DNA from 4 places in the Paenibacillus sp. FSL E2-0177 genome. Region 2 is predicted to be linked to each of the others. Evidence: riboswitches for the same ligand, from Rfam matches in the RefSeq annotation. Region 2 holds a riboswitch; each other region holds the start of a gene.
The links. Region 2 has a riboswitch for thiamine pyrophosphate ahead of MHI25_RS02145 (ABC transporter substrate-binding protein). Riboswitches for the same ligand answer to the same signal wherever they lie in the genome.
Positions count from the first base shown of each region.

Region 1 (8,073 bases), 2.5 Mb from region 2:
TTAAGCAGGGGTAGCAGTGTATCTAAGAAAATTTGTATTTTGCGGTCATCCATTATTCAGACATCCTTTTTAGCTTCTAGGCTTAATTAGCCTTGCTAGCCTTGTATTATTTTGAAACGTCAGCTCCAAAGTATTTCTCGGAAATTTTCAAGTACGTTCCATCACTTTTCATCTCTTTAATCGCATCACTGACCGCATTCACCAGCTCATCATTGCCTTTCAGGAATACCGCAGCACTTTGTGAGCCTTCAGGAATCTCATCAACCACTTTAATTTTTGCATCTGGTTTTTGTTTTTTCAGATCCAGATAAGACAAGCCATCATTCACAGTTGCATCAATACGTCCCGAAGTCAGCAGATCCATCGCTTGATTGAAACCGTCCGTAGCTACGATTTCAGCACCGTTCTCACGAGCGATGTCGGATAAGTTACTGGTCAGGGATTGTCCGGCTTTTTTACCCTTTAGATCAGCAAAGGTCTTAATATCCTCATTGTTTTCGCTCACGATCAATACTGCCTTGGATACAATATAGGGTTCAGAGAAATCATATTTCACTTTGCGATCTTCGTTAATGGAAACTTCATTAAAAATGACATCAAACCGTTTCGCATCCATCCCAGCAAAAATACCATCCCACTGAGTTTCAAAAAATTCTGCTTCAACACCTAAACGTTTGGCTACTTCTTCGGCAATTTCCACGTCAAAACCCGTCAATTTCCCCGCAGTGTCATGATAAGTAAAAGGTGCATAAGTCCCTTCTGTACCTATCCGCAATTTGCCGCTGGCCTTCACAGCCTCCAAACTGTTTTGCGCTGAAGATGCTGCTCCACCATTCGTTCCAGCTGTTGGTTCAGCAGCCGTATTGGTATTCGAATTATTGCCGCAAGCCGCTACAAGGACCACGGTTAACGCCAATATAATAGTTAAACTCCATTTTTTCATTATTAAATCCCCTCTCTCTATCCGGTTTTTTTCCGGTAAATTGAATAGTACACTGCCATCACATGATCGTCAATACTTTTTTCCGATTATGTACATCGGAATTGTAATATTAACTAGATTTCTACTTATATCTTACCCAATCTTGGATTAATCCTTCACTTCTTTCTCTCTTTACTTCTCAGAAAGATATGGTATATTTATAAACAAATTAATATGGACCTGTTATTTCACTAGGGGAGTCGGCCGACTGAGACGGAGCTTTAAGCTCCGGACCCTTGGAACCTGATCTGGATCATACCAGCGGAGGGAAGTGGAGCAGAATTTTCATCAAGCATGTTAAGTGTTATTATGCAGAATGAACTTTTTGACCCATTCATTTCCTCTGGAAATGGATGGGTCTTTATTTGTTTAGGCGCTCCACAAAAATATTAGGAGGTTAGATCATCACGACCATTTTATCTATTCAAGGCCTAACCTACTCTTTTCCGGAAACTGAACAACCCCCTGTATTCGCAAAACTATCCATGGATATCAGGCAAGGGGAATTCGTCTCCGTAGTAGGTGCTAGCGGATGCGGGAAAAGCACATTTTTCAAAACGGTTGCCGGTTTACTCGAACCTACTCATGGAAAAATAAAACTCCCTACGCTCCCCTCAACCGCTAGTCGTTTAGGTCAGATCGCTTATATGCCTCAGCAGGATTTATTGCTGCCTTGGAGAACAGTGCTCGACAACTGCCTTTTGCCCTGGGAGATCATGCCCAGATTTAGTAAACAGGAAACAATCACTCAGATTCGGGAAATGTTGGCCCGCTTCGGCTTAACAGATGTAGAGAAGGCTTATCCCCATGAACTTTCGGGAGGAATGAAACAGCGAGTCGCATTTCTGCGCACCTTAGTGGCTGGAGGCGGAAGTGGCCTTATGCTGCTGGATGAGCCCTTTGGCGCTCTCGATGCCATGACCAAACGTGAGATACACCGTTGGCTGTTGGAGTTATGGGGTGAACTGAATCAGACGATTATGCTCATCACTCATGATCTGGAAGAAGCACTATTGCTCAGTGACCGGATTTATTTATTATCTGGCGGTGCGCACAGCGAATTACAGGAGATCATTGTCGATCTACCAAAACCAAGACATTATAAGATGAACTATGAACCCCGGTTTATAGCACTACGGGCAGAGTTGGAGCGAAGATTGCATGCAACCTATACCTTTTAAAAAACATCTAGACAACTATGGTCCCTTCCTTCTTCTGGTACTGCTCATTCTTGTAATCTGGGAGTCAGCTGTTCGCCTTCACTTGATTCCAGCCTTTATTCTCCCTGCACCTTCATCTATTGGCATCGCATTGATCGAGCACAGGCAATTATTATTTGGACAGCATTTATTAGCGACCTTGCAGGAGATACTGATAGGTTTTGTCCTTTCTGTGATTTTTGGTGTATTGCTGGGTATTGGAATGTTCCTGTTTCGCCCCGTAGAAAAGGCCATCTATCCCTTCCTTATCATTAGCCAGACGGTCCCATTAATTGCGCTATCGCCCATTTTTATTATGTGGTTCGGATATTCGCTGTGGAGCAAAGTGGCTGTGGTGTTTTTGACGGCTTTTTTTCCAGTTGTAGTGAGTACATATGATGGACTTCGTACAAGTGGCCAGACTTACAAGGACTTATTATTAACATTTGGTGCAAACCGCTGGCAGCTGCTTGTCAAAACCCAAATTCCACTGGCGCTGCCTGCTTTTTTCTCTGGCTTAAAGCTGTCCATTGTATACTGCGTCATCGGAGCTACTATCGGGGAATGGCTCGGCGGCAGTAAAGGACTCGGTTACTTCAGCCGCAGAATGGCCGGAAATATGCAGAGCGATGAAATGTTCGCGGCTGTATTTCTGCTGTCTGCGCTTGGTGTTGTGCTTTTTCTGGCGATAGCTTTACTCGAACAATTATTTTTAAAGAAAAGAGGATCTAACCAATGAATCATTTAAAATCACCACAACGAGGACTTATTTCTGTATTTCTAGTATGCACACTTTTGCTCTTAAGCAGCTGCGGGAAGGCAGACAAGCTAAATAACAACTCCCAAACCGGTTCCTCCAATTCCGAAAATAAACAGTCACACAAGCTGACGATTATGCTTGATTGGTATCCCAATGCCGTTCATTCCTTTCTATACGCTGCGCAACAGCAAGGTTTTTTCCAAGAGGAAGGTTTGGATGTCGAGATCAAAATGCCTGCGGACAGCAATGACGCCCTAAAGCTTGTAGCAGCGAATCAAATTGATCTAGCGCTCAGCTATCAGCCTCAGGTGCTTATGGCACGCGGCGAGAAAATCCCTGTACGTTCGATTGCAGCAATCGTGCGGCATCCACTGAATCATCTGATGGTTCCTCAAGCAGGCAGTATTCATAGTCCCAAAGAGCTCGTGGGAAAACAAATCGGCTATTCCTCCATTCCGCTCTATGAAGCGATGATTCGGACAATGATCCAGAGTGATGGAGGCGATCCTTCATCCGCCAAGCTGATTGATGTAGGTTTTGACCTTATCCCTGCGATCTCTACAGGACAAGTGGACGCAATAATGGGCGGGTTCATCAACCATGAACAACTGATCCTTGAAAAAGAGGGACATCCGGTCACCTCGCTTAATCCAACGGATTACGGAGTACCTGACTATTATGAGCTTGTGCTGGTGGCCAGCGAACAAGGATTGCAAAATTCTGAAGCCTACTTTAAAAAATTTCTAAATGCCATAACAAAAGGACAGGAATTTGTGGAGCAGAATCCTGAACAAGCCCTGGATTTACTGATTGCACATGAAGATGCAACTTCACCGCTCGACAAGGAGATTGAGAAAAAAAGTCTTGAAATTCTACTGCCGCTGATGAATGCAGGCGATCAAACTTTTGGTTATCAAGACCCGACATCTTGGGAAAAGGTTCAGCAGTGGTTATCCACCAACGATCTTCTACCAGAAGATATTAAAGCACAAGAAGCTTTTATCAATCTGTAACGTTTAGTTGGTTATTCATACAAGCTTGAGGAGGAATTATGATGAGTTACTTAGCCAAAGTACGGGAATCCAACCCCTTGATCCACAACATCACTAATATTGTAGTAGCCAATTTCTCAGCCAACGGTCTGTTGGCGCTGGGTGCCTCTCCCTTTATGGCGGATGCCCACGAAGAAGTGATCGACATCGCCGCTATGTCGTCTGCTGTAGTTCTAAATATAGGCACGCTCAATGACTACGCCATTCAATCTATGTTGCTCGCTGGTAAATCCGCTAATAAACACGGGGTTCCCCTAGTGCTTGACCCGGTAGGTGCAGGCGCAACTTCTTATCGGACCGCTGTCACTCAAAAACTAGTGAATGAGATGCAAATCACCGCACTGCGGGGGAATGTGGCTGAAGTCGCTAATGTGATTGGGGAGAGTTGGTCCATTAAAGGAGTGGATGCTGGCGAAGGTGAAGGCGATGTAGTCCTTTTGGCTGAAGCTGCTGCGAGGAAGTTAAGCTGTGTGGTCATCATAACTGGAAAAGACGATGTGATCACGAATGGAAAAAACACTTATATTGCCAGCAACGGTCACCCTATTCTCACGAAGGTTACAGGAACTGGCTGCTTGCTCAGTGCTGTTGTGGGTGCATTTCTCGCGGTAAGTGGTGGTGCCTCGTTGGAGGCCGCAGTGGAAGCCCTCTCCTTCTATGGAGTAGCCGCTGAAATCGCCGCTGAACTAACAACTGGTCGAGGACCGGGAAGCTTTCAGGTTGAGTTTCTAAATCAACTGACATGGGTCACGCCAGAAGTCTTCTTAGAAAGATCTAGCATCAAACAGCTCAGTTAATGACCCTCAAAGGAGTGAATTCGATGATTATATCCAAAGCTCTAACCATTGCCGGCTCCGATAGCGGCGGTGGTGCTGGCATTCAGGCCGATCTAAAAACCTTTCAAGAGCTTTCTGTCTATGGCATGTCCGTCCTCACAGCTGTGACAGCGCAGAATACGCTGGGTGTCCAAGGGGTTTATCCAGTGACTCTGGAAGCTATAAATCAGCAGCTTGATTCTATAGGACTTGACCTGCAACCAGATGCCGTAAAGACCGGGATGTTATTTAACAGCGACATCATCCGCATTGTGGCAGATAAAATTAAGTATTACGGCTGGTCTAATCTTGTAATTGATCCTGTGATGGTCGCTAAAGGAGGGTCCACACTGCTGCTGCAGGAGGCGGTTCAATCCTTAATCAGCCATCTGCTGCCCTTAGCATTGGTGACGACACCCAATATTCCCGAAGCCGAAATGATCACAAAGATGACGATCTCCACCATAGAAGAACGCAAAAAAGCAGCCAAAATCATTCATGGCATGGGCTCCAAATATGTAGTACTAAAAGGGGGACATGATACCTCGACCACAGCCGTAACCGATCTTCTATATGATGGTCACGAATATACCTTATTGGAGAGTAGCCGGATTCAGACCAGACATACGCATGGTACAGGCTGCACCTATTCAGCAGCGGTCACCGCCGAGCTAGCCAAAGGCAAATCCGTAGCTGAGGCCATTCAAACTGCCAAAGCATTTATACAAGCGGCGATTGAGGACGAGCTGGGCATAGGGGCTGGGCATGGACCAACCAATCATTTTGCTTATCAGAACAGACTGCGAGGGATAAACAGTGCAACGAATGAACAGTGATCATCTGCGAGATCTATTAAAAGTCTATTTCATTATGGGCAGCGTAAATTGCCGTAAAGCTCCTGTTAAGGTGCTGCAGGAAGCGGTTGCTGGAGGCATAACCATGTTTCAATTCCGTGAAAAGGGTACCGGATCCTTAAGCGATAAGGCACGACTTAATCTTGGCAGACGACTTCAAAAGATCTGTCATGCCTATGGCGTGCCCTTTATCGTGAATGACGACATTGATTTAGCGATCGCGCTTGATGCGGACGGAATTCATGTAGGACAGGAGGATACACCTGCATTGGCGATCCGCCAGCTACTTGGAGAGAATAAAATCATTGGTGTATCCGCTCACTCCTTCGCTGAAGCTCAGCAGGCGATTGCCGATGGAGCCGACTATCTGGGCGTGGGTCCCATTTATCCTACGTCATCCAAGGAGGATGCCAAAGCTGTTCAAGGCACTGCGATGATTGAAGAACTAAGAAATAAAGGCATTACCATCCCATTGGTTGGCATTGGGGGAATCACGCTGCAAAATTTTGCACCAGTATTAACAGCTGGTGCGGATGGGATTTCTGTTATCTCAGCGATTGCCGGAGCTGAAGATATTACCACAACTGCCAGAGGCTTTGTTGACAAAGTCAGTTTAAGCGGGACATAAGCTCATACAGCTCTTCACTGCTTAAATGCCGCCATTGTCCCAGCTCCAAGCCGTCTAATGTAATATTCATAATTCTTATGCGCTCCAGCTTTAGTACTCTATATCCTAACTCCTTGCACATTCTGCGTATTTGCAGATTGAGACCTTGAGTTAGGATAATTCTAAACTGACATTCTGTAATCCGATAGACCTCACAAGGTTTCGTTGTGACTCCAAGAATGTTCACGCCGCTAGACATCGCTTGTAAGAATTCTGACGTAACCGGTTTGTCTACATGAACTACATATTCTTTTTCATGCCCATTCTCGGAACGCATCATTTTATTTACGATCTCTCCATCGTTGGTTAACAAAATGAGGCCTTCCGAGTTTTTATCTAATCTGCCGATCGCAAAGATCCGTGAAGGATACCCTACAAAATCAATAATGTTCCCAGCCACATGTGGGGCTGCTGTACAGGTAATGCCTATCGGCTTATTCAAAGCGAGATACACTGGCTCCCCTTTACTGCTTGTTATCGGCTCCCCATCGATCCATACGATATCCTCTGGCTCTATAAGAATGTTCGCCTCACAGACAATGCCGTTCACAGCGATTCGACCTGCTGCAATTAATCGCTTGGTTTCCCTTCTGGAACAAAAGCCTGTTTCGCTTATATATTTATCGATTCTCACTGCTGATCCTACTTTCTCTCTATATACTTACATCTGGTCATAAAAAAACACCTGATTTTAACGATCAAAATCAGATGTTAACCTTCAGGAATAACCCAGTTTAAGGGAGCTATTTGGTGCTTCCGCTTTTTTTCACGTTACTGCCCTTGCTTCCACTTGCACCTTTAGCACCTGGACCCATCGTTGGATCACTTTTAGCAGGTTTAACTGGTTTTGCTGTTTTGTTCCAGCGTGTCCAGCCTTTACTCCCCGTACCTCTGCCTGTGCCGCCACCTTTACTTTTTGCACCCATTATATCACTCCGTCAGTCATTCAGAATTCGTATAGTTTATACACTTTACCTATCTTACCACACTCTCAACCTTTCTGTTTAAGTAATAACAAATGCTTCATCTTATTAGCCACTGTTTAGAATTTAGCATCTTTATTCATTTCATGAATATCAAAGGTATCCTGATGTATTTCGATGGCGATGACGGTGTCCTTTTTTTCAAAAAATTGCACATGTCCTAACCGCTTGTCCTCCAGCTCTATCCATCCAGCATCGTTTAATTTATTAAAATAGCCGTCAGGCCGATAAAGACCTTGTACTCCCCCTATATTATCCAACTCGTACTTTGCTCCAATTTTTATATTAGGGTTATTTGAATTTGTTATCACTACGATTTCTTTGGCATTCTTCGGAATAGGAATTTCGGCATTTATAGAGGACACTCCATACTCTTGTTCCTCTTGAGCTGACGATGTACAACCGCTTGTAAACAGGATTAATGGTAACCATATAAAAGCTAATAAATATTTATTCAATGGTATCCTCTCCTTCCATAACTTATTTTACCAAATTCAAAATTAAAATAAAAACACCCCACCAAAGACTAAGCTTTGATGAGGTGTCTATTCACATCAGCTTTGCAGCTCATGCATGGACTTATTTCGGTTGAATATAACCTTCTGCTTTCAGAAGCTCAGCGATCAACACAGCACCGCCAGCCGCTCCGCGCAGGGTGTTATGGGAGAGACCTACGAATTTGTAATCATAGAGGGCATCTTCCCGAAGTCTGCCCGTCGATACGCCCATTCCGTTCTCGATATCACGATCCAGCTTGGTCT
Region 1 covers NZ_CP150307.1:2,971,840-2,979,912, reverse strand. Annotated here, with positions in the region: gene MHI25_RS13265 (amino acid ABC transporter permease) at 1-53, opposite strand, end outside; gene MHI25_RS13260 (amino acid ABC transporter substrate-binding protein) at 107-943, opposite strand; TPP riboswitch at 1,166-1,269, shown strand; gene MHI25_RS13255 (ABC transporter ATP-binding protein) at 1,468-2,163, shown strand; gene MHI25_RS13250 (ABC transporter permease) at 2,144-2,920, shown strand; gene MHI25_RS13245 (ABC transporter substrate-binding protein) at 2,917-3,954, shown strand; gene thiM (hydroxyethylthiazole kinase) at 3,996-4,790, shown strand; gene thiD (bifunctional hydroxymethylpyrimidine kinase/phosphomethylpyrimidine kinase) at 4,814-5,644, shown strand; gene thiE (thiamine phosphate synthase) at 5,634-6,290, shown strand; gene MHI25_RS13225 (pseudouridine synthase) at 6,271-6,963, opposite strand; gene MHI25_RS13220 (DUF3934 family protein) at 7,073-7,255, opposite strand; gene MHI25_RS13215 (hypothetical protein) at 7,372-7,770, opposite strand; gene asd (aspartate-semialdehyde dehydrogenase) at 7,892-8,073, opposite strand, start outside.
Region 1: another riboswitch for thiamine pyrophosphate. It lies ahead of MHI25_RS13255 (ABC transporter ATP-binding protein); the one in region 2 lies ahead of MHI25_RS02145 (ABC transporter substrate-binding protein).

Region 2 (8,073 bases):
CCTACGCCTTTCTACCGCCTTGGGGCTGGATGTATGTTATCGCTGTTGCCGCAGGTTTTGGTTTCGGGATGATCGAAGCGGTTATCGGCACCATTATTATTGGTGCTGTAACCGAAGGAACTGCTATTGCAATGAGCCGGCTTGAAGTGCTATTCGGGATAGGCGCACTCGTGATGCCGCTTATCGCCAGTCCGCTCATTGCTGCCGGAGCGTGGAGATTGGCCTTTCTAATCGTCGCTGCCTTCTCCTTAATTTCTCTTATCCTCTGGACAAGAGGGCATTTCGGTAATCTACAACGAATGCTGGATGAACGCGCCTCTGTCCAAGGAGCAGACAATTCGCAATCCTCAAGCTCACGTTCTAACAAAAAATTTCCGTATAAAGGTAAGCAATGGATTCTGTTAGGGATCTTCATCGTTTTCTTTTTTCTTTATGTAGGCACAGAGATGAGTTTAGTCAACTTTATGCCGGCTATCTTTATTGCCAAGCTAGGGATGACGGAGTCTGCCGCAGCACTGACAGTCACTTTCTTTTGGCTGGCGATGTCTACAGGAAGATTGTTTGCGGGTGTAATTGCCGAAAAAATATCTTATCGCGTGTACATTCTCAGCAGCTGTTTACTAACCTTGTTACTGCTGGCACTCTTTCCGTTCACTGACAATCGAATGGCTGCTTTCATTGTAATTCTGCTGCTGGGGCTGTTTATGTCCGGTATTTTCTCCATTGCTTTAGTCTACTCCAGCAAAATGCTGCCTGGCACCGAAGAGTCAACACCCAGCATTATGATTGCTTCCGGAGGTGTTGGCGGTGCTTTGCTACCTCTGTTTATGGGCTGGTCTATGGACCATTTAGAAGTGGCACAAACAGCCGGATTACTGGCCGCTTTTGCCGCCTTCTTGTTTCTGCTAAGCATTGCCGCATGGAGGTTCCAGTCCATGCAAGCGTTGAAAGGAAAGAGTTCCCGTATTTAGAACAGTATCAACGTTATCCTTTTAGGGTAATGTGATCTATAAGCATATTCTGAGCACAAGGATGGACGATGAATGAATGAGTCTTCAACTGAGCCTTTGTTACATACTGCGCTCATGCAGTTTATATTTCCCTTTTCTATAAAAAAGGGCGATTCTAAGCAGCTTATCCAGCAATTACAGGACGACGGCTTCACACGTTTTTTTCTGGATAATAAAGAGCTTGAAGCTGCCTATTACGGAGATGGCTACTGTGTTTCCCATGAACGTATGGAGCGCACCTATTTACCGTTTGCTGCACATGTCCTTTTTCCACGCAGGAAGGATGCCGACTCGTTTCGCCGTTTTTCCAGAGTAAATAATCTCGACTGCATTCTGGAGATTCCGCAGCAATCTATATTTTTCAAAATTCTCTCGACGGATATATTCATATGTCCTTTTCAGCTTGGATTCGTGACGATACGTGTCCAGCTGGAGGGGGATTCAATTCCCTTTAGTATTGCCCTAGAATTCGCGGATCGTTTCCGTGCGCTAGAGAATACCTTCATACAGGATGATTACACTTATATTCATTGCGGGGAACAGACCTATGAGATGGTAGAGGATTTTGTCTTCCGAAATTTGGTGGATGGACTGGAGCCATATCTGGATCAATCGGATATCAATGGGGCTTATTTCGAGACCCTTCCTTTTTTCGTAGATGAAAGAATGCAGGTGCAAGCTTTTTATGGCTTTCAGAATGAAGAAAGCTCTGATGAGATTAGTGTAAATCTGCGCTATCGTGCCTCACAGCTTGATGGAATTAATCTGAACGGAAAGCCCTATGCCAGTGCCAGCGATCCAGCGTATATTGCGAACTATTGTCATGAACACTCCTATAATCGCTGGGGTCCAGACACGTATTATATGATGAATGAGCAGACCTTTTGCTGCATGACCCGCGCTGAACAAGAGATTGCTGTTAGTCTAGCCAACCAGATGTACGGGCAATATTATTACGGATTTTTACTCAATATTTTCCACAAAATCGTTCTGCTAAAGCTCGCCAATATGCACTCCCGACTTCGGATTAATCATGATTATGAGGAAATAGACAATCTAATCTACTCCATCAATAAGTTCTCGGCAAAGTTCTACTTCTTGGAGTTGATTTCCCAGTCGCAGGGCAGGGAGATATTTCTTCAGCTGCGTAAAGTATACGGAAACGATGCTTTGTTCGAGGAAGTGAAAGAAACCTTAAATGACCTGTTTCAGTATCAGGATAAGTTTCAGTCCAAGCGACGGGATAATCTGCTGATGATTCTCACTGTATTTACGGTAGTAAGCGGGATTTACGGCATGAATCAGGTCATTGACGATCTGGATGGAAAGATTCAATGGAGTAAAATGATTGGTTATTCTCCCTTTGAATTTCTTGCCCTGTTCGTGATCATGAGCGGGATTCTGATCAGCGTTGTCCTCACGCTAGGGGCGCTGGTTAGTGAGCTTAAACGGCGTCACCGCAAGAAATATAAAGATCTAGACTAGCAAAAAAGAAACTACTGGATTGGAAAAATTCAGGAGTGCACTACTAGACATTCCGAGTACAGCCGTCTATAATACACCGTATGCGAGAAATATAAGATATAAAGTATGGGTACAAAACTTATGCTTACTTATATTGCACATAGAAATACCCGTTAACTTCATAGAACCAGGGGTGCTGGAATTGGCCGGCTGAGATTGTATCCCACAAGATACTGACCCTTATACCTGATCTGGATAATGCCAGCGTAGGAATCGCCAATTGGTTCTGGTCCCTGTGACCTTAACTAACCTTGCGCCAAGCCAGCGTCCCGATCACTCGGGGCGCTTTTTTTGTAAGATCACTAAAAGATGTAGAAAAACGTACATACTACAACTTACGGTTCATGTTGTGAAGACGGGATTCTTGTAACCTTAAAGGAGAGAAGAAGACATGCACCTTAAAAAAGCACTTACGTTGTGCCTCACCTGTGTACTCATTCTTGCCATTGCCGGATGCGGCAGCAACAATGGGAATACAGCCGGAAACAAAGCAAATGCTACTGATCCAACTGCTTCGGCTGGGACGGATGCTCCAAAAGAGCTCACCAAAGTTAAAGTCGCACTCGACTGGACACCGAACACAAATCATACCGGTCTATACGTAGCTAAGGATCTTGGTTACTACGCTGAAGAAGGTCTGGACGTCGAGATCGTTCAGCCAGGCGCAGCGGGTTCTGATACTATGGTTACTTCTGGCGAAGCCGCATTTGGCATCAGCGCCCAAGAAGGATTAACGCTAGCCCGTCTACAAGGCGTGCCCCTTGTCTCGATAGCAGCTATTATTCAGCATAATACGTCGGGATTCGCTGCTCCAGTAGATCGCAATATTAAATCACCAAAGGATTTTGAAGGTAAAACCTACGGAGGCTGGGGCTCACCGGCCGAAGAAGCAGCCATGAAAGCTATCATGGATCCTGAAGGTGGCGATGTGAAAAAGGTGAAGCTGATCAGTATCGGTGAAGCTGATTATTTTACCGCCGTCAAACGTGACATTGATTTCGCCTGGATTTTCTACGCTTGGACTGGTGTTGAGGCTGAGTTGCGTGGCGAGCCATTGGATATGCTGTACTTAAAGGATTATGCGCCGCAGCTCGATTATTACACGCCTGTGCTGACGACGAGTGAGAAGCAAATTGCAGATCATCCTGATCTGGTGAAGGCCTTCATGAAAGCCACATCAAAAGGTTATCAATATGCCATAGATCATCCGGAAGAGGCTGCCGGTATGTTATCGAAGGCCGTTCCTGACCTGGACGCCGACCTTGTCCTAGCTAGCCAAAAATGGCTTAGCCCAAAATACAAGGACGATGCTGCCCGCTGGGGCGAGCAAAAAACCGAGGTCTGGCAAAATTACGGCGACTGGATGTATGATCTGAAGTTGCTGGATAAACCGCTGGATGCTGCTAGTGCATTCAGTAATGATTTTTTACCGGCGGAGTAAACAACAATTGTAATGAATTACTTCGTTATCAAAGTTGGCTTTTTGAACTTACCTTATAAAATGAGAGGATTGATTATTGTGGCTAACACCCTACTAAGCATTCAAGTAATTCCAAAAACTCCGAACAACGAGGATTCCATCCCATACGTAGATAAAGCGATTGAGGTCATTCAGAAATCCGGTGTTAAACATCAAGTGAATCCGCTGGAAACCACAATGGAAGGTGAGCTTAGCGAGCTGCTGGAGGTTGTGCGTCAGATGCAGGAGGCGTTGATCGAAGCAGGCAGTCCAAGCGTAATTTCGCAGATCAAAATCGCTCATAATCCTAACGGAATCAGCATGGATAAACTGACGGAGAAATATCGGCCGTGAGATCGACCTGGAAGCTAATATGGCCGCCCCTTGTGGCGGTCGTCTTCTTTTTAACCGTATGGCAGCTATCTGTATCTGTATTTCATATTGAATCCTGGATTCTGCCGAGTCCAGCTGATATTGCCCGTGAATCCACCAGTAACGCTTCTGGTCTTTGGGCTCATACGATGGCTACGCTGCGGCTCACTTTAATTGGTTTTCCCATTGGTACGGGGGTAGGCCTGATCGTTGCTTTGCTTTTGCATCTTTTGCCTTGGGCTAGACGGGCTTTTTATCCACTTATTATTCTGAGTCAAAATGTTCCCTCCATCGCGCTCGGACCCCTGCTCATTATCTGGTTCGGCTTTGGTCTTTTGCCCAAAATCGTGCTGATTACACTAGTATGTTTCTTCCCGGTAGCTGTCGCTGCGATGGGCGGTCTGGCCCAAAGTGATCAGGTCATGATGAATTATATGAAAATGGCTGGCGCAAGCAAGTGGCAAATCTTCACCAAGCTGGAGCTGCCCTCTTCTATCCCGGCACTATTTTCCGGCGTAAAAATATCTGCTACTTATGCGGTTATGGGCGCCGTGGTCGCTGAATGGATTGGCGCGGATAAAGGTATTGGTTATTATATGCTCCTGCAGAAATCCGCATATCGTACGGATCGGATGTTTGTCGCTATTGTTATTATTGTACTTTTAAGTCTTGTACTCTTTGCTATTATTGCATTGCTGGAAAAATGGCTGGTTCGCTGGAAGCCGCGCCGTAACTCATAGAAAGGAAGATGCCTGTATGTCTCAAGCGACGCAAATGCAACACAGAACAACAGAAGTCATAAGCTCTCCTGAAGCTCATACCGTGGCACCCGCCCTTGAAGTGAGCGGCATCTCCAAATCTTTTTCCCATCGTCGCCGTGAGACGAAAGTTCTGAATAATGTCTCTCTCAAGGTAGAGCAACAAGAGTTCGTTTCGATCGTTGGTCCTTCCGGCTGCGGAAAAAGCACCTTATTCCATATGATTGGCGGCCTTGTGAAACCCGATGCAGGCACGATCCGCATGAACGGTAAGGTCGTTACAGGTCAACGCGGTGAAATTAGTTATATGCCGCAGCAGCCTGCTCTTTTTCCTTGGCGTACGATTGAGGATAATGTGCTGCTTGCTGGGGAGATCAAGGGCGCACTGCGGGATGGAGCCCGCGAGGAAGCGCGCCAGTGGCTTGCCAAGGTTGGGTTAAGCGGGTTCGAACATGCTTATCCGCATATGCTGTCTGGCGGGATGCAGCAGCGTGCAGCTTTTCTCAGAGCATTGCTCGCTCCTCAGGAGCTAATGTTGCTGGATGAACCTTTCAGCGCACTGGATGCACTAACTCGCAGTGAAATGCAGCGCTGGCTGCTTGAGCTGTGGGAAGAGAATCGCCGCTCTGTGCTGTTCATTACTCACAACATCGAAGAAGCGTTGCTGCTCTCTAATCGTATCTATGTATTTTCCGGCCGCCCCGGCTCCATTCTGCATACAGTCGATGTGCCGTTTCCGCGGCCACGCCGTGATGAGATTACGGACTCTCCCGAGTTCCTTAAGCTCAAACGCCAGTTGTCACAGTGGATGCGAGAGGAACAAGCTAAAAATAGGCAGCCGCTAGCTTAATCGCTAAGCTCTGTAAACTGATATCGCTGGTATAGCGGTGTCAGTTTTTTTATTTTGCAGCGATAAACTCCTGCCCTATTTATAATTGACGCGGATGTATCTGCTCAATTAAACAAATTTCACTCATCATAGTAGGGATCACATTAAATGTGTGGCGAAAACCGACTCCCTGTTGGTAATGGATAGTAACCGGGCGGGTTGGGGACATTCTACGGGATTTATACCGGTGATTTGCTGCTTTGGGCCGGATTCGGCTCAGTCTACGGGATTTATACCGGTGATTTGCTGCTTTGGGCCGGATTCGGCTCAGTCTACGGGATTTATACCGTTGATTTGCTGCTTCGGGCCGGACTCGGCTCATTCTGCGGGATTTATACCGTTGATTTGATTCTTCGGGCCGGATTTGGCTCAGTCTACGGGATTTATACCGTTGATTTGCTTCGTCGGGCCGGACTCGGCTCATTCTGCGGGATTTATACCGTTGATTTGCTTCGTCGGGCCGGATTCGGCTCATTCTGCGGGATTTATACCGTTGATTTACTTCGTCGGGCCGGACTCGGCTCATTCTGCGGGATTTATACCGTTGATTTGATTCGTCGGGCTGAATTGCACCCGATCTAGGGCATTTTTGCCTTCTATTTCCCACTTCGGGCGGAATTCAAGTGACTCAGGGGCATTTTTGCCCTTATTGTTCCTCTTTAGCTTTTAGTTTGAATTAAATACGAGACTATGGCATCAACCAGAATCGGTGTTGTTTATTATTATTAATTTGTTTAAAGGTCACAGCTATAGTCGCACTTACATCCTACTCACCACTCTTACACATACTCCCACTACTCACTTTTGCTCCCATTCCTTACCTCAATCCCACTACTTACTCTTACTCTTACTCTTACTCTTACTCTTACTCTACTCCTACTCCTACTCCTACTCCTACTCCTACTCCTACTCCTACTCCTACTCCTACTCCTAGTCCTTACCTCAATCTCACTACTCACTCTTGCTCATACTCCTCACCTTACTCCCACTAATCTCTCTTACTCTTCCCCCTACTCCTTACTTCCTACTCTCACATCTGCCCCCTCCTCCTCTCCCACCAACCGAACCAAAAAAAGGCCCCCATAAACGAGGCCTTTTCTTCATTTCCTAATCATAGCTCGGAACACGAATTTGGGCAGTACTGCCTGTCTGCGCCATCGCGACTTTTGTCCCTTCGCAACGGGAGCGAACAAAAGTCGATGCAACCACTCCAGATTGAGTTTTTTCCATAGCGCTGGTGCAGGAGTAACTTTTCCCGCTATTACATCTAAGCTGCCCCCCACGCCAAAAACAACTTTTACCTGCGTAAGCTCCTGTTTGTGCTTATATACCCATTTGTCAGAGTATGGCGCACCCATCGCAACGATCAGGAAATCTGGCTGTGCGCGCTGTATTTCTGCTACAATGGCAGGCTCCTCTTCCTTGGTAAGAAAACCATTATGTCTTCCTGCAATCTTCACATTCGGATATAACTCCGTGATCTTTTCGACCGCTTTACAGCTGGTAAGCTCATCTGTTCCCAAGAAATAAAAACTCCATCCCAAGCTATTTCCTTGCTCCAAAAGCTCAAGAAGCAGCTCATATCCAGTTACCCTCTCAGCAATAGGATCGCCTTTTCTTTTTGATGCCATCACAATGCCAATCCCGTCAGGAGTGATTAAATCCGCTTCTTGAAGTATGGTTCGTAGCAGCTCGTCCGATTGACTTGTTATCGTAATTTCCGGGTTAGCCGTGATCAAATGGAAAAGTTTCGATTCCCCAGATTGAATATGTTTTGTTAGATGAAGTGTTGTCTCATGTAGTGTTAGTTTTGAAAAGGGAACTCCTAATATTGAAACTGTCCCGTCCATATAATCACCTCTCACTAAAATTCCACTTCAATATACCTTACCATAATCAAGAGGAGGAAGGGGAGTCATTTAAATTACTTAATCACCCCAGCTACTACGCTACCCAAACACTTCAGCCATTCCACCGCTTCAACCATTTCAGCCCACTACAGCCATCCCCAGCACCCCCGCCACCACAGCTACTCTACTCACCCAAACACCCTATAGCTCC
Region 2 covers NZ_CP150307.1:483,097-491,169, reverse strand. Annotated here, with positions in the region: gene MHI25_RS02155 (MFS transporter) at 1-971, shown strand, start outside; gene MHI25_RS02150 (hypothetical protein) at 1,044-2,495, shown strand; TPP riboswitch at 2,654-2,764, shown strand; gene MHI25_RS02145 (ABC transporter substrate-binding protein) at 2,926-3,975, shown strand; gene MHI25_RS02140 (MTH1187 family thiamine-binding protein) at 4,054-4,347, shown strand; gene MHI25_RS02135 (ABC transporter permease) at 4,344-5,105, shown strand; gene MHI25_RS02130 (ABC transporter ATP-binding protein) at 5,140-5,973, shown strand; gene MHI25_RS02125 (hypothetical protein) at 6,172-6,594, shown strand; gene MHI25_RS02120 (WecB/TagA/CpsF family glycosyltransferase) at 7,113-7,862, opposite strand.

Region 3 (8,073 bases), 1.2 Mb from region 2:
CGTCCGACTCCAGTACCGAAGCAACCCAATCCTCATCAGGCATTGGATGAAAAACGGTTTATTTCGGACAATACAATTTCTTTTGCCAAAAACCAAGCGGATATCATCCGTAAACTAGCCCCTAAGCAGTGGGTAACCACGAACGGTCTGTTCGGGCATCTCGATAGCCATGAAATGACGGATGAACTGTTGGATTTCTTCAGCTATGATTCCTATCCTCAGTTCTCTACTATTTTTTATGACCCGAATGAGCGGAATCCGCTGAATGATAGAGGCTGGGGACTGTCGTTATCTGTTGTTCGTTCGATATCCCCGAATTTCTGCATTATGGAGCAGCAGTCGGGCCCGGGTGGCTGGGTGAACCGGATGGATATGCCTTCTCCAAAGCCCGGGCAGATGCGGTTATGGACTTATCAGTCGATCGCTCATGGAGCAGATATGGTGTTATATTTCCGCTGGCGGACAGCTACGATGGGCAATGAAATTTATTGGCATGGAATCAATGACTATCATAATCAGCCTAACCGGAGAGTGCGGGAAGCAGGGCAGATCGGTCAGGAGCTGGCAGCAGCAGGTCATGCGTTTGTCGGTACTCGTAATCAGGCTAACATTGCTATTGTTCGTGATTATGACAATGAGTGGGATGGAGAATACGATGTTTGGCATGGCCCGTTTATGTGGAAGAGCAATAAGGAGTGGTACAAGGCGCTTCAGCGGAAGCATATCCCGAATGACGTACTCTATTTACGCAAAAAAACAACGCTGGAGGAGCTTGCAAGGTACGACGTGCTTATCTATCCTCACCCAGCGATTATGACAGATGAGACAGCAGCACTGCTGGATGAATATGTTCAGCAAGGCGGCAAACTGATCTTCGGCTGTAGAACCGGCTATAAGGATGGGCGCGGTCAATGTTATATGCGTCCTTTCCCAGGTGCTGCTAAGGATCTATGCGGGATCACAGTTGAAGAATTCACAATGGTTAAGGGCAGTCGTCAGCCAACAACAATTAGCTGGTCGGGCGTGACCGAAGTCGTTACAGGAGCAGATGACTTTAATGATATTCTCAAAATAGAGGAAGCTTCGGTTGAAGTGATGGCGGTTTACGCCTCTGATTATTATGCGGGAAAACCGGCGGTAACTAGAAATCGTCGCGGCAAGGGTGAGGTTTGGTATTACGGAGCCGTATTTAATGAACAGGCAGCGGCTGAGATCATAAATTTAATTGATCTACAATCGCCAGCAGATTGGCTGGAGCTCCCAGAAGAGGTAGAGCTGCAAGTCCGTACCGGAGCTTCTTCCAGTTATGCTTTTTTGCTTAATTATAATGAGACTCCTGTCACGATCCATCTTCATGAGACCAAAACAGATTTACTGAGCGGCACAACATTGTCGGGCGAGGTGCTTCTGGAAGGATTTGGGGTATTGGTGTTAAACTAACGTATACATTGATCTCACATTTGAGTAGATTTGGATAATTCTCTCTTTTCGGTTATACTTTGAAGTAGCAATTATATAGTCACGGGAGCTTGGTGGGACCAGGCTGAGAGGATAGTTATAACTATCGACCGTCAAACCTGATCTGGATAATGCCAGCGGAGGAAATGGAGCTCTATTTCTATTTGTCTACTCTAAGGCCGCATCTTAATACAGATGTGGCCTTTTCTATGTGTGGGGAGTAGACCGTCTCCGCTTGATCAAATCACCTTATAGGAGGAATTGAGATGACAAGCGAATTGAACAACGATCCAATCAATCTATCAGCTTTTCCAGCAAGTCAAAAAGTGTATGTAAAGGGTTCACGGTCTGATATTCAGGTGCCTATGCGGGAGATCTCACTTAGTCCAACTGCGGGCATAGACGGCGAAGAGGAGAATGCTCCAATTCATGTCTATGACACAAGCGGGGCTTATACGGATGCTAATATTCATACTGATATTCGTCAGGGGTTAGAGCCCAATCGTCTAAGCTGGATTGAGGAACGAGGGGATGCGGAAGCGTACGAAGGAAGAACCGTGAAGCCTGAAGATAACGGGAATGCAACGGGAAAAGCTGTGGCGGAAGTGTTTCCAGCGCTCCATAGAAAACCTTTGCGAGCGAAAAAGGGGCGTAATGTCTCTCAAATGCATTATGCACGCAAAGGGATTATTACTTCTGAAATGGAATACGTTGCGATTCGTGAGAATGTGACACCGGAATTTGTAAGAGATGAAGTAGCCCGCGGCCGCGCCATCATTCCAGCGAATATCAATCATCCAGAGAGTGAACCAATGATTATTGGACGCAATTTTTTAGTGAAGATCAATGCCAATATAGGAAATTCCGCAGTATCCTCATCCATAGAAGAAGAGGTAGAGAAGATGAGATGGGCCACCCGCTGGGGTGCAGATAATATAATGGATCTCTCCACAGGTAAAAACATCCATACGACACGCGAGTGGATCATCCGTAATTCTCCTGTTCCTATTGGAACGGTGCCTATCTATCAAGCGTTGGAAAAAGTGAATGGGAAAGCGGAAGATTTAACATGGGAAGTGTACCGTGATACGCTCATTGAGCAAGCGGAGCAAGGGGTTGATTATTTTACCATTCATGCGGGGGTTCTGCTTCGTTATATCCCGTTGACGGTACAACGTATGACAGGCATTGTTTCAAGAGGTGGCTCCATCATGGCGGCATGGTGTCTTGCGCATCATCAAGAGAACTTTTTATATACACATTTTGAAGAGATATGTGAAATCATGAAGCTGTACGATGTTTCTTTTTCCCTAGGCGATGGATTACGTCCGGGTTCGATTGCTGATGCGAATGATGAAGCACAATTTGCCGAGTTAGAGACGTTAGGTGAATTAACAGCTATAGCTTGGAGTCATGATGTACAGGTGATGGTAGAGGGTCCAGGACATGTGCCGATGCACTTGATTAAAGAGAATATGGATAAGCAACTTGAAACTTGTAACGAAGCCCCTTTTTATACATTAGGTCCACTGACTACAGATATTGCGCCTGGTTATGATCATATTACCTCTGCTATAGGTGCAGCGATGATTGGTTGGTTCGGTACAGCTATGTTATGTTACGTAACTCCGAAGGAACATCTTGGCCTGCCTAATAAGGAAGATGTACGTATAGGGGTCATTACTTATAAAATAGCGGCTCATGCCGCAGATTTGGCGAAAGGGCATAAAGGAGCACAAGACCGGGATAATGCTCTTTCGAAAGCCCGTTTTGAATTTCGTTGGCGTGATCAATTTCATTTATCGTTAGATCCTGAGCGAGCGCTCGAATATCATGATGAGACATTGCCTGCGGAAGGCGCTAAAACAGCTCATTTCTGTTCCATGTGCGGGCCGAAATTTTGCAGTATGAAGATCTCTCATAATATCCGGAATACGACGAGAATTGAATCAGGAATGCAAGAGAAGGCGCAAGAGTTTCTCCAAGGCGGGAGCCTCATTTATAGATAACTTTTTCTGCTAAAAAGAAATATCTAAAAGAAGTCGTCATTGGCGGCTTCTTCTTTTATACTTTGAATAGATAGGAGTTGATGAATTGGAAGCGATTCGTTCAGAGGAAGCCATTTTAGAGGATTTAAGTAATAGTTTCTATCATTTTTTTGGATTGAAAGTCCTTCATGCTACCCCAATAAAACGTGGCTGGTTAAATCTTAAATGGAAAATTATAACGGATTCAGGACCATTTCTACTTAAACAATACAACAAAAAAAGATATAAATTGTATAACCCAGAAGAGCTGAACTTTGCTTTTTCTCAACAGAAAAGACTGTATCTACAGGGGCTCCCATGTCCCGAATTGTTGGCTTATAACCATAAAGTTTTATTGGAATCAGATATGGGAGAGACGTTTATGGTTATGGAATATTGTGAAGGGCGTGTCATAGAGCCGGGCAAAATTAACATCCTTCAAATGTTTGATTTGGGTCGTGCCACAGGTAAAATGCATCGTTTATTAAATGATGGGACCCTTAGTTTGAAAAGAACCCCACAATTTATTCCCCAAAGCCCTGAGGAACGTTTAGAACATTGGAATGTACTCCTACAACAATCAAAGGAAATGGGCAAAACTTCACTCATCACTGACCTAGAGATACAACTGAGAGCGACTGAAGAAATAGATCCGGAAATATTCGAAGGACTTGTAGCTGGATGGGCACATCGTGATTTATGGGTTGATAATCTTTTATTTCAAGATAGCCAATTGTCTGCAATTCTAGATTTTGATCGGTTCAAATATGATTATCCGCAGCTTGATGTAGCGCGAGCAGTGATGTCATCTGCTTTAGATGAAGATTTAGATGGAGCACTAGCTTCAGCATTTATTGACGGATATCGTGAGGAACGAACGGTGGAGCAGGGGTATTTAACAAAATCATTGCAGTTGTTGTGGTATATGGAAAGCCCGTGGTGGATTAATGCCGCGATGGACAAACATAGTGTACCTCCAAAACGTTTTGCAAAAGAAATGAATTGGCTGGCTAAGAACCTGAACAATTTACCTGCTATCTTAGGGTACTTATAGTGAAAACGATTGAATTATAGCCTAAAAGATGCATTGACCAGCAAAAGTTTGGCGCCTATAATCTTAACAAGGAAAATTCATCAGATATTGAACCGTTTGTAAACGCATACAATGAGTTTTTTCCTTATTAATCATTGAAGGAGGAGATTAAAACTATTAAGTATTTCTTTTTTTCTCATTTTTGCAAACGTTTGCACATCACGATGGGCTTAAAATCGTAAGCTGCACTTAAAATTATGAGGAGGTTATTTACTTGGTATCCAAACAATCCAGGCGTTATATTTCGTGGTTAATTATTTTTTCACTCATTTTTAGTTTATTTGGTTTATCGGGTGGAGCATCGGCCAGCAATACGGATCATACAGTCACCTATACCAATCCTACAGCGGCAGCTGTGACCTTACATTGGACTACGAATAACTGGGCTAATACTACGGACACGGTGATGACCAAAAATGGAACCACGTTCATCGCCAACCTCAACGTTCAGGAAGGTGCCACCCTAGTTTATTGTTATCACATCACGGCTCCAACGGATAGTTGGGACAATAACGGCGGGAAGAACTGGACGGTTGTTATTCCGGTCGCCGGAAAATACGAAGCAGAGAGTGCATCCCTATCTGGTGGTGCAAAAGTAAATACGAATCACACTGGATATTCGGGCACTGGTTTTGTTGATGGATATACAACTACAGGAGCAGCCACCACTTTTAACGTCCAGGCTTCCGCAGCAGGGTCCTATAATGCCACGCTTCACTATGCTAATGCATCCGGCAGTGCTAAAAAAGTGTCCATTTATGTCAATGGAATAAAGGTTACACAGACAACATTAGCCAACCTGACCAACTGGGATACATGGGCAGACCAAACAGAAACACTCTCTTTACAGGCAGGAAATAACACGCTTGCTTATAAATATGACTCGGATGATAGCGGGAATATTAATATCGACTATGTGACCCTTTCGGCCGGAGCTACACCAACACCAACGATAACTCCTACCCCAACAGTGACACCAACACCTACGGTAACTCCTACCCCAACAGTGACGCCAACACCTACGGTAACTCCTACACCTACGGTAACTCCTACACCAACAGTGACGCCAACACCTACGGTAACTCCTACACCAACAGTGACGCCAACACCTACCATAACACCCACACCAACGCCAACAGTGACGCCAACACCTACACCTACTTCAGCGGGGCTAACCGTTCACTTTAAGAAACCAGCAAGCTGGAATGCAGCGATCCGCATCCATTACTGGAATCTGAATCCGGCAACCGTTCCGACTAGTGGAGCATGGCCGGGAATACTGATGAAATCGGACGGGAACGATTGGTATAGCTATACTGTTCCAAATGCTACAGGGGCAAGCCTGATCTTTAATGACGGCAATGGCAAACAGACGGCTGACTTATCTCGCAGCGTAAAAGAGGGCTGGTATAACTCAGATAACGTATGGTATGATGCCAATCCAGACGTTCCTAAGGTTCCGGTGATATCCGTCTCGCCTGTGCCCAAAACCTATGATTCTGCCCAAACGGTGACCCTATCCAGTACAAATAGCGGCGATAAAATTTATTATACGACCGACGGATCAACACCTACGACAACCTCAACGTTGTATACGACTCCAATCCAAGTACCTTCTTCTTTGACTATCAAAGCATTCGGCGTTAACTCTATAGGGCAAGCGGGTAATGTAGGCTCTTTTGCTTATGTGATTGATCTGAATGCCGATTTGCAAGCTCCGATTATCACTGCGAATCTGCCTGTTGGGAATTCGAGCTCAGCGGTTTCCGTATCTTTTAATATAAAAGACAACAAGGCGGCAACAACCACAGCATATTACACAGATAATGGTACGGAACCAACAATGAGTTCAAAAGTCTATATTTCAGGCAATGCACTGACATCTCTTACCGGACCGTCTATCTTGATTAATAAGACGACAACCTTAAAATTCCTTGTGATCGATGGTGCCGGAAATGAAACTAAACAGAGTTTTGTTTATAACATTGGTAATAAGGGCGATTTTCGTGAAGATACGATTTATTTTGTAATCACTTCCCGGTTTTATGATGGTGATTCGAGTAACAATGAGCATGCATGGGAGGATGCCAAGGCAGGAAATCCGGACTCTGATCCAGCTTGGCGAGGGGATTTCAAAGGACTGATTCAAAAGCTCGATTACATTAAAGCCTTAGGATTCAGTGCCATCTGGATTACACCTGTGGTGCAGAATGCCAGCGGTTATGATTATCATGGGTACCATGCAATAAATTTTGCAAAAGTAGATCCAAGATATGAATCCGCAGGGGCATCTTATCAGGATTTGATCAATGCAGCACACGCTAGAGGGATAAAGGTTATTCAAGATATTGTCGTCAATCATACCGGTAATTTTGGAGAAGAAAATCTGTTCCCGATGTTCAAAAAAGATCCAACGGCGGCGGACACCGTGAGTAACATGCTCAAAATTACGGATAAGCTGCCAGCTAACTATGATTCCATGACCCCGGATCAGCAATATCAGGCAAGACTTGCCTTAATGAAGACTGCGGAGACTAACAATAATATTTACCATACGGAAAAAAGTCTTTCTTGGGAGTCTTACACCGTCCAGACAGGACAGATTGCGGGAGACTGTGTGGACTTAAACACAGAGAATCCTCTAGTGAATCAGTATCTAATCGACAGCTATAATCAATATATTGATATGGGTGTGGATGCTTTCCGGGTCGATACTGTAAAGCATGTAAGCCGGTATATTTTTAACAAATATTTTGTGCCGGCATGGAAAACAAGAGGGGGCTCAGACTTCTTTGTCTTTGGGGAAGTGGCTACTCGGTACAGAGATGTGTGGAACAGTGGAATTCCGGCGATATCAACACCATTTTATACTTGGAAAAGCTCAAAACCCTATCCAGGTGACGGTCAAAATGACTACGCTTCCAATAAGCTATCGGTGGAACAAGAGTGGGCAGATAACTCTACTACAGCAGGACAACCTACCTCGAACAATGCTTTTTTAACAGGAAATACTTATCATACGCCTGATTATTCGAAGAAATCGGGTATGGATGTTATTGATTTTCCAATGCACTGGGCCTTCAAGACTGCTCAGGAAGCATTTAGTATGAGAAGCGGTGATCAATTCTATAATGATGCTACCTGGAATGTAACTTATATTGACTCTCATGACTATGCACCTGACCAAGCACCAGAAAATCAAAGATTTGCCGGCACACAGGACACTTGGGCTGAGAATCTCGCGCTGATGTTCACCTTCCGAGGAATACCTGCGATCTATTATGGTTCTGAAATTGAGTTCAAAAAAGGATCAGTCATTGATGTAGGTCCAAATGCGCCGTTAAGTACAACAGGCCGTGCTTACTTTGGCGATCATATTGAGGGTAGTGTTACTGTTCAAGATTACGGTAAATATACCAATGCTACTGGCACACTTGCAGACTCGTTAAATTATCCTCTGGCGAAACATATCAGACAACTTAATTTAATTAGAAG
Region 3 covers NZ_CP150307.1:6,191,355-6,199,427, reverse strand. Annotated here, with positions in the region: gene MHI25_RS27515 (beta-galactosidase) at 1-1,440, shown strand, start outside; TPP riboswitch at 1,512-1,620, shown strand; gene thiC (phosphomethylpyrimidine synthase ThiC) at 1,725-3,467, shown strand; gene MHI25_RS27505 (phosphotransferase) at 3,553-4,539, shown strand; gene MHI25_RS27500 (alpha-amylase family glycosyl hydrolase) at 4,793-8,073, shown strand, end outside.
Region 3: another riboswitch for thiamine pyrophosphate. It lies ahead of thiC (phosphomethylpyrimidine synthase ThiC); the one in region 2 lies ahead of MHI25_RS02145 (ABC transporter substrate-binding protein).

Region 4 (8,073 bases), 1.8 Mb from region 2:
ATAAGGATACTGCTCCAAGCGGGCCAGTGTGTCAAAAAAGCTCATGCTAATCTTCCCTCCTTTCGTGACCTATCAAATTCAGTTCAAAAATCCAGTCAACGGTGACGAAGCAAAAGCAACTTCTTCTACAGGACCGAGTCCTGCCAAATAAGCTTTGCGGCCAGCGGATATCGCCTCGCGGAACGCTTCCGCCATGACGAGCGGATTACGTGCCGTTGCAATAGCCGTATTAAGCAGAACAGCAGCGGCCCCCATCTCCATTGCTTCCGCCGCTTCCGAGGGCTTGCCAATCCCGGCGTCTACAATAATCGGCAAATTCACTTCTTCAATAAGAATACGCACAAGCTCCTTAGTGCGCAGGCCGCGATTCGTCCCGATCGGCGCACCAAGCGGCATCACAGCAGCAGCACCGGCATCTCTCAGACGTAAAGCAGCCGAAAGGTCCGGACTCATATATGGCAATACTACAAAACCCTCCGCTGCTAAAATCTCTGTAGCTCGTATGGTCTCCAGATTATCTGGAAGCAGGTATTTCTGATCATTGATCACTTCGATCTTGACCCAGTTCCCCAGTCCCGCAGCTCTTGCTAATCTTGCAATACGGACTGCCTCTTCCGCTGTACGCGCTCCTGAGGTATTAGGCAGAAGAGTCATGTGGCCGGGAATGTGGTTCATGATATTTTCTGCTCCACCTTGCGGGTCCACTCGGCGAAGCGCTACAGTAATCACCTGAGAACCAGAGCTAGCAATCACTTCGGGGATCAGCGTATTCCGGCTATATTTTCCGGTTCCGATAAATAATCTACTGGTTAATTCGATGCCGCCAATATGTAACGGGTCATGCATGAAATTACCTCCCTTTGGTTCTTATAAATTTCTCAAAATTCTATACCGCTCCATCTCAACCCCCACCAACAAAGTGCACCAGTTCCAAACGATCATCCTCGCTCAGAGCAGTACTTTCATAATTCTCCTTACTGACAATTTCTCCATTCAGCTCAATGATCATCAGACGACCCGACCACTCAGGAAGACTGATCAAATCAGCTATAGTTTGAATACCACCAGAACACTCTGCGGATTTCCCGTTAATCAACAGCTTCATTCTGAATCACCCCCTTCGCCCATGCTGTTACCTCCAGGCCATGAATGAACCGCCATATGAATAGCTTTGGCGGCCTCATAAGGATCATCCGCTCCGCAAATACCGGACATCACAGCAACTCCTGCCGCACCTTGTCTAATGATCTGTGCCGCATTAGCGGGGCTAATTCCGCCAATAGCAATTACAGGAATAGAGCTGGTCTTCACCGTTTCTGCAAGCAGCTCTAACCCACGTGCGGGCAGCCCTAACTTGCTATCCGAGGGAAATACATGACCAAACAAGCAATAATCAGCTCCCTGCTCTGAGGCATTCGCCGCTTCTTCCGGAGAATGAACCGATCTCCCCAGCCGAAGCTGAGGTGCAATTCGCCGGGCTGTACCCGGACTCAGACTGTGCCAGGCCAACTGAACCCCCGCGGCACCAGCTGCCAAGGCTACATCTATTCGGTCGTTGATTATCAGTTTGGTAGCGGGCATACCGGCAGCCAACAGCTCCTGTGCCGCAGCGAGTAGTTCGCGTGCAGGACATTGCTTATCTCTCAGGTGAATATAATCGACCCATATCTGCACCGTGACAGCTAGTTCAACAAAATGTCTCAGTTGCAGCTTGCCGTCTGATATTAGATGGATCTCAGCTTGCAATATCACGATCTCCTCTCTCACTTCCCTATAGGTCAGTAAAAAACAAAAAAACTGCCTCCCGTAAGGAAGGCAGTCAGAATCTGTATATAGACGGCACTATAAATAGCCCGATAACAGAAATTCGTCCTCCACTTCCCTACGCTGGTCTTAACCAGATCAGGTTCAAAGGGTCCGGAAATCCATTCCGTCTCAGCCAATCGGCACCCCTAGTGACATAAATATACAATTTTAAAATGCTAACGTGGTTTATAGTAACATATTTTTTTATTGAAATACACCCATTTATTCACATTAGCTGTACTGATCTAACCGTTTACTACCTCGCCACCATTTACATGAATAACCTGTCCAGTCACATAACTGGAATCGTCAGAGGCCAGATATACATAGGCTGGTGCCAGCTCTTCTGGTTGTCCAGGCCGTTTCATAGGCTGTGTACCTCCAAACTCGCTAACCTGTTTTGCATCAAAGGTAGAGGGAATCAGCGGTGTCCAGATTGGACCTGGTGCAACACCGTTTACCCGTATGCCCTTCTCTGCCAGATTCGTGGACAAGGATCGTGTGAAGCTAAGAATAGCTCCTTTAGTTGATGAATAGTCCAGCAGCTGCGGGCTTCCGCGATAAGCGGTAATTGAAGTTGTATTTATAATGGTAGATCCTGCTTTTAAATGAGGCATAGCTGCTTTTGTTAAATAGAACATCGCAAATATATTCGTACGGAAAGTACGCTCAAGCTGCTCGGAAGTAATATCCTCGATCTTAGCTTGCGGATGTTGCTCTGCCGCGTTATTGATGAGAATATCAAGCTTTCCTAAGCCCTCCACCGTCTGTTTAATAAGATCCTTACAGAATTTCTCGTCACCGATATCACCTGGAATTAGGATACATTTGCGGCCTTCCTGCTCGACCTGACGTTTAGTTTCCTCTGCATCTGAGTGTTCATTAAGATATGAAATGACCACATCAGCGCCTTCTTTAGCAAAAAGCACAGCAACTGCACGCCCAATTCCGCTGTCTCCACCGGTAATTAATGCCTCCTTGTCTTGCAGTTTACCTGCTGCTTTATAATTTGCCGGCTCGTATTTGGGCAGCGGCGTCATTTCACTCTCAATCCCTGGCTGATGATGCTGCTCCTGTGGGGGTAAGGTTTTTGTAGCTTGTTTATTGTTGCCTGACATCTTCCCTATCTCCTCTCGTTAAGCAAATTGATAGTTAACTGATCGTCTTAGGATGGCACAACTATGCACGTTTATACGCTGGGTTTGTCATTTTCTTAAATTGCTTTACGAATCTTACTTACCACAATGAAAGTAGATATAAACAACCGTGAGAGATATACTGCTGTAAGTGGAGAGGAATTCACTGCATACAAATAGACACAGCATCGCTGCTGTGCCTTGAATTGTTCACCCTAACTATTTTAGAGAAGAAACATGATTTTCTGCATTCACTTCATGTTCCAGCACCCACATAAAGTACAGAGCTTTGGCCGCTTTCTCCCGGGTCACTATAGCTTTAGGTTCTAGTTCTGTCCCATTGACCATTTCGCCTCTGGCAATCCCCACTTCAGATCTAATGAGTCCTAATTCATATGCACTTTTCACTTTTGAAATTAAATAAGGAGAAATGTCCGCTGTATCAACAAGCTGCGTCCAGGATACAAGAGGATAGTACATCGCACCTCTAGCTCCTGGCTCCAGATTCGAATCATAGCCAGGAGCTCCTGGCACTACTGCTGTGCCGTTATAATCAGTCATGTACTTAGGTTTATTAGCAAACTTTATTTGGTAAACGTCATAGAGAATAGCACCCATCGTTTCACGTGACAGCTTACCTTTCGGATAATAGGCAAGATCTGATCTTTCCACTTTCATTAACTTAGAAATACTGCGTGTGAATTCAGCAACTGTCATCTCCGTATCCGGATTAAAATTCCCTTGACGGTCTTTGTCCATTACTCCCAGCTGGATTAATTTTTCAATTTGATTACGGTAATATGCAGCTTCCCCGGTCGTCGTATCATTCGTTATTTCCGGAAAAATCTTACCCCAGTTCCCTGTTAGTGCCGCATGCTTAACGTTCCCTTTAAGGTAAGGAGTAATAGAGGCAGCAGTAGAATCGCCAGTAGCACCTTTCTTTACAAGCTCCGTGACAATCATCCGTGAAAATTGTTTGGAGAGCGCTTCTTTAAAATGAGTCCCATCGACTTTCTTTGAAGGATGCCCGTTAGCGTAACTTCCGTCATTTGTTTTGCCTGGCGTTTCTCCGGCTTCAATTGACATGAAGAGGGCTGTTATTGCTTCTACACCGATCTCGTTATAATATTTCAGACTTTCCGAGTTAAGGTCAATAAGTGTAACTCCAGATTCATCTGCGACCCGTTTAAGAATATCTACAAACTTTCTTGATTTAAAAGAATTTTCATAGATATATCCCGGACTTGCATTCCCTTTAATTCTGGACATTGGGGTTACCAGTACTGGTATCATGCCCCGGGCTTGAATCGCAGGGAGATAAACTTCTTTAAGATAATTTTCATACATTGCTTCTGTCGAACCTCTGCCGTAACGTCTGAACTCATCTGCGCTCTCATCATTGTGTCCGAATTGAATAAACACATAATCTCCAATGCTGCCATTCAGTAAAATGTCGTTCAGTCGACCTTCTGTATAGGCATTTTTAAACGAGCGTCCTCCCATGGAATAGTTAGTTACACTCAATTTATGTTGATTAAACATACTGCCAATAATCTGGCCCCAACCACTCATTGGTGCTTCGTCGAAGGTGTAGGACTTGACCGTGGAATCTCCAAGTATAAATAAATTCGGAAGAGCACCAACTGCTCTATGCTGTGGCAAAATCGGTTCCAGTATGATCTCCTCAATCCCCACAGCTGTGTTCACTTTGTTCGGTTCGATCTCAATATCTATATGGTCACGGCCGTTTACATACGTATAAGTCCACTCTTTCCCTTTGGCTACAGCCGTATGCTTGACGGGTACAAGCTTTGCAGCGTCCCAATGTCCACTTTTCAACAAGCGGCTGGTCTGCATTCCGGATACTGACACGATCCCATCCTCTGCGTCAGAAGTCGTTTTTACATATATGTTGTAGGTTCCAGGGGGCGCATCCATTCGAAACGCCATACCGTAGTTGTTATAATTATCTTTCTCAGATTTAGGTTCAGCAAAAAAATTAGGCTCTGTGATGAAAAAACCTGTTCCATCGGATGTAATTGAGTCGGTGTGCACTTCTCTGGCGGGTAAAGCGTTGGTCTCTTGAACAAAACCATAACCTAAAGATGAGTCATACAATTGTACACCGTGATTAGGATCATACCTAACGGATTGATACCCTGTTTTAACTTGGTTTGTAAAATTGAACTTGTATACGCGTGCAATTTGGGTTGGAGGTTGCCTCTCTGCCCCATCTTTTATAAAGGCTGCCTCTGTTGTACCGTGAGTAAGAGTCAATGAAGCCATTAGTAAAGAAGATAAGATTAGTATATTCCTACACAACTTTCCCACTTCATTACACTTCCTTCCGTTTCTCGAAATACTTCCCTAGGTTCCTCCATTATCCCTGTTCTCTAAAGTGATTCAAATGATGATTTCATTCTTTTTTTTGACCTTTTGTAAAGAAAACCATGGAATGATCAACGGCTCACACTGCAAAATGGTCATATGTATAGGTATCCTTGATATAATTAAGAACATCCCTATTGATCCTAAGGAGGAGAACTCCTATCGCTTACAAAGTCAGCTTTCCGAACATTATGAGTACACTGCAGCTGATCGGTGTTCATTATCGTGTAGCAGAACCTGGGTGGGCATACCCTGATCATCATCACAAAATCTTCGAACTATTGTATTGCTACGACGGCAACTCCCATCAATATGTAGAAGGAAGTTCCATTGCCTTTGGTAAAGGAGATTGGTTAATTATTCCACCTGGCTTACGTCATTATGTAGTTAATTCTGGCCTGAGCAACTATATCTACCTCTCCTTTCATTTCGATATTGACGATTTAAAGTTTCGTGATTGGTTTCAGTCTCAAGCTGTACAGAAATGGAATAACCAGCAAATGCAGCATTCGGGATTAAATCACCAACTGGAACATTTGGATGAATTTATTAAGAACAATATTCTCGCCACGACGGCCTCCACTGGATTTCCCGAGGAAACTGAAGAAATGATTCTTGTAAAAGAAAGGCTTCGTTTGCAAGCGATCATCCTGATGATTTTGACTGAACTCATTGATGTACAGCTCTCGAATTCGGAGAATTCCAACGCAGCGCGACAAGCAAACTCTTTGTACGAGGTGGAAACTGCTCATCAGATCGAAAAATATATTGCAGCCAATATTCATTTGCCGGAGCTCACGGTTAATTTGATTGCTGAGCAGCTTTGCTTAAGTCGGGTGCAGTGCCATAAGTTGTTTACAAAGGTATATAAGATATCTCCTAGGCAGTACATAACTAATCTAAGATTAAAGAAGTCAAAACATTTGCTGCTTCATACCGATTTAAAAATACAGAGGATTTCTGAACAACTCGGGTTTGCTTCCCAGAGCCACTTCAGCCGACAATTCAAACGATGGACGGGTGTTTCTCCGTTAAATTACCGGCCGAAATCTTATACGAATCCTATCAGGGATTAACGTTTTATGAAGATAAATTACCGGAACATACGAAAAACCCGCTCTCCATTACGGAGGCGGGTATAATTCGCTATAGATTAAACTATATCGTTAAACACCATGAAGAATAACATTAGTAGCAATGACACCGTAAGCAGTGCACTAAGTGTGCGCAATTTGCCAGTCTCTGCGCTAACGTCGCGGTTCTCACGAATTCCAGCTGCTGCAAGACGCAAAGGCTTGCTCATAATACCGCCAAGTGCAAACATCGCTAGCAATAACACAACAACAATAATCATCCACGCTACTGAATAATCACCTTTGGTCATCATATAACCGCCTGTAAGGAGTTGGATCACCAATCCATACTGCGCAAAACGATTAAATCCGGTTACTGCACTTAACGTTCCTTCTTTAGCCCCAGACGACAGTTTCTCTGCACGTCCTAGGATGAAGGGTAGCACAAGGTAGAAGCCAAGTGCCAAGGTTCCGATCATATGTAAGAAAAACAACACGTTCCAATCCATAACATATCTCCTCCGATTTAACTGTGATAATAGTTACATTTAATTATACCCATTATTGCTTGAGAAGAAAAGGAAACCCCCATTTTAAGTGAACAAAATGGGGGTTTCTTCATACCTCTGTCACAATCTATACAGTTAGCACAGCTGTTACGCTACGCACGGATTCAGCAGACTTATCTAAAGCCGCTTTTTCCTCAGCTGTAAGCTCCAGTTCAAAAATCTTCTCGATACCATTGGCACCAAGTAACGCCGGAACACCCATGAACAGGTTATCGTAGCCATATTCTCCTTCGAGCAAAGCGATAACCGGAATGATCCGTTTTTTGTCCTTCAAGATAGCTTCCGCCATCTGAACTAAAGAAGCCGCTGGTGCATAATAAGCACTACCATTTCCTAAGAGGTTAACAATCTCTCCGCCACCCACACGTGTACGTTGCACAATCTCATCAATACGCTCCGCAGATATCAATGTATCAATTGGAATGCCACCGACACTGGAATACCTTACGAGCGGTACCATATCATCGCCGTGTCCGCCTAATACGAAACCACGTACATCTTCAACAGATACCTTCAGCTCTTGTGCAATAAACGTGTTATAACGGGCTGTATCCAGCACTCCGGATTGTCCAATTACGCGACTCTTCGGAAAACCCAGCGCATTAAATGCCGCATAGGTCATAGCGTCAACTGGATTGCTCAGAATGATTACAATGGAATCTGGTGCTACACGTTTTATGTTCTCGCATACCGACTTCACAATACCTGCATTGGTGTTCACGAGATCATCGCGACTCATTCCAGGTTTACGGGCAATCCCTGCAGTGATGATTACAATATCTGAATCCGCAGCATCTTCATAGCTTGAGGTTCCTGTAATTTGACTGTCAAATTTCTGTACAGGACCTGCTTCCAGCATATCTAGTGCCTTCCCCTTGGTTGTGTTCTCCATTTGTGGGATATCAAGCAGCACAACGTCACCAAGCTCCTTTTGAGCAAGCATAAGAGCTGTAGTAGCCCCAGTAAAACCGGCACCTACAACTGTAATTTTATAACGTTTGATTGCCAAGGATTCTCCTCCTAGAACGGTATCGGTATAGCTTGTATTAGCTAAACTTCAATATATTCAGTTGGTTGAGCCAGCCTATCTTAGAGGTGGTT
Region 4 covers NZ_CP150307.1:2,266,301-2,274,373, reverse strand. Annotated here, with positions in the region: gene thiH (2-iminoacetate synthase ThiH) at 1-45, opposite strand, end outside; gene MHI25_RS10040 (thiazole synthase) at 79-846, opposite strand; gene thiS (sulfur carrier protein ThiS) at 902-1,105, opposite strand; gene MHI25_RS10030 (thiamine phosphate synthase) at 1,102-1,752, opposite strand; TPP riboswitch at 1,863-1,964, opposite strand; gene MHI25_RS10025 (SDR family oxidoreductase) at 2,052-2,924, opposite strand; gene MHI25_RS10020 (GDSL-type esterase/lipase family protein) at 3,162-5,228, opposite strand; gene MHI25_RS10015 (AraC family transcriptional regulator) at 5,522-6,406, shown strand; gene MHI25_RS10010 (hypothetical protein) at 6,484-6,912, opposite strand; gene mdh (malate dehydrogenase) at 7,040-7,981, opposite strand; gene icd (NADP-dependent isocitrate dehydrogenase) at 8,062-8,073, opposite strand, start outside.
Region 4: another riboswitch for thiamine pyrophosphate. It lies ahead of MHI25_RS10030 (thiamine phosphate synthase); the one in region 2 lies ahead of MHI25_RS02145 (ABC transporter substrate-binding protein).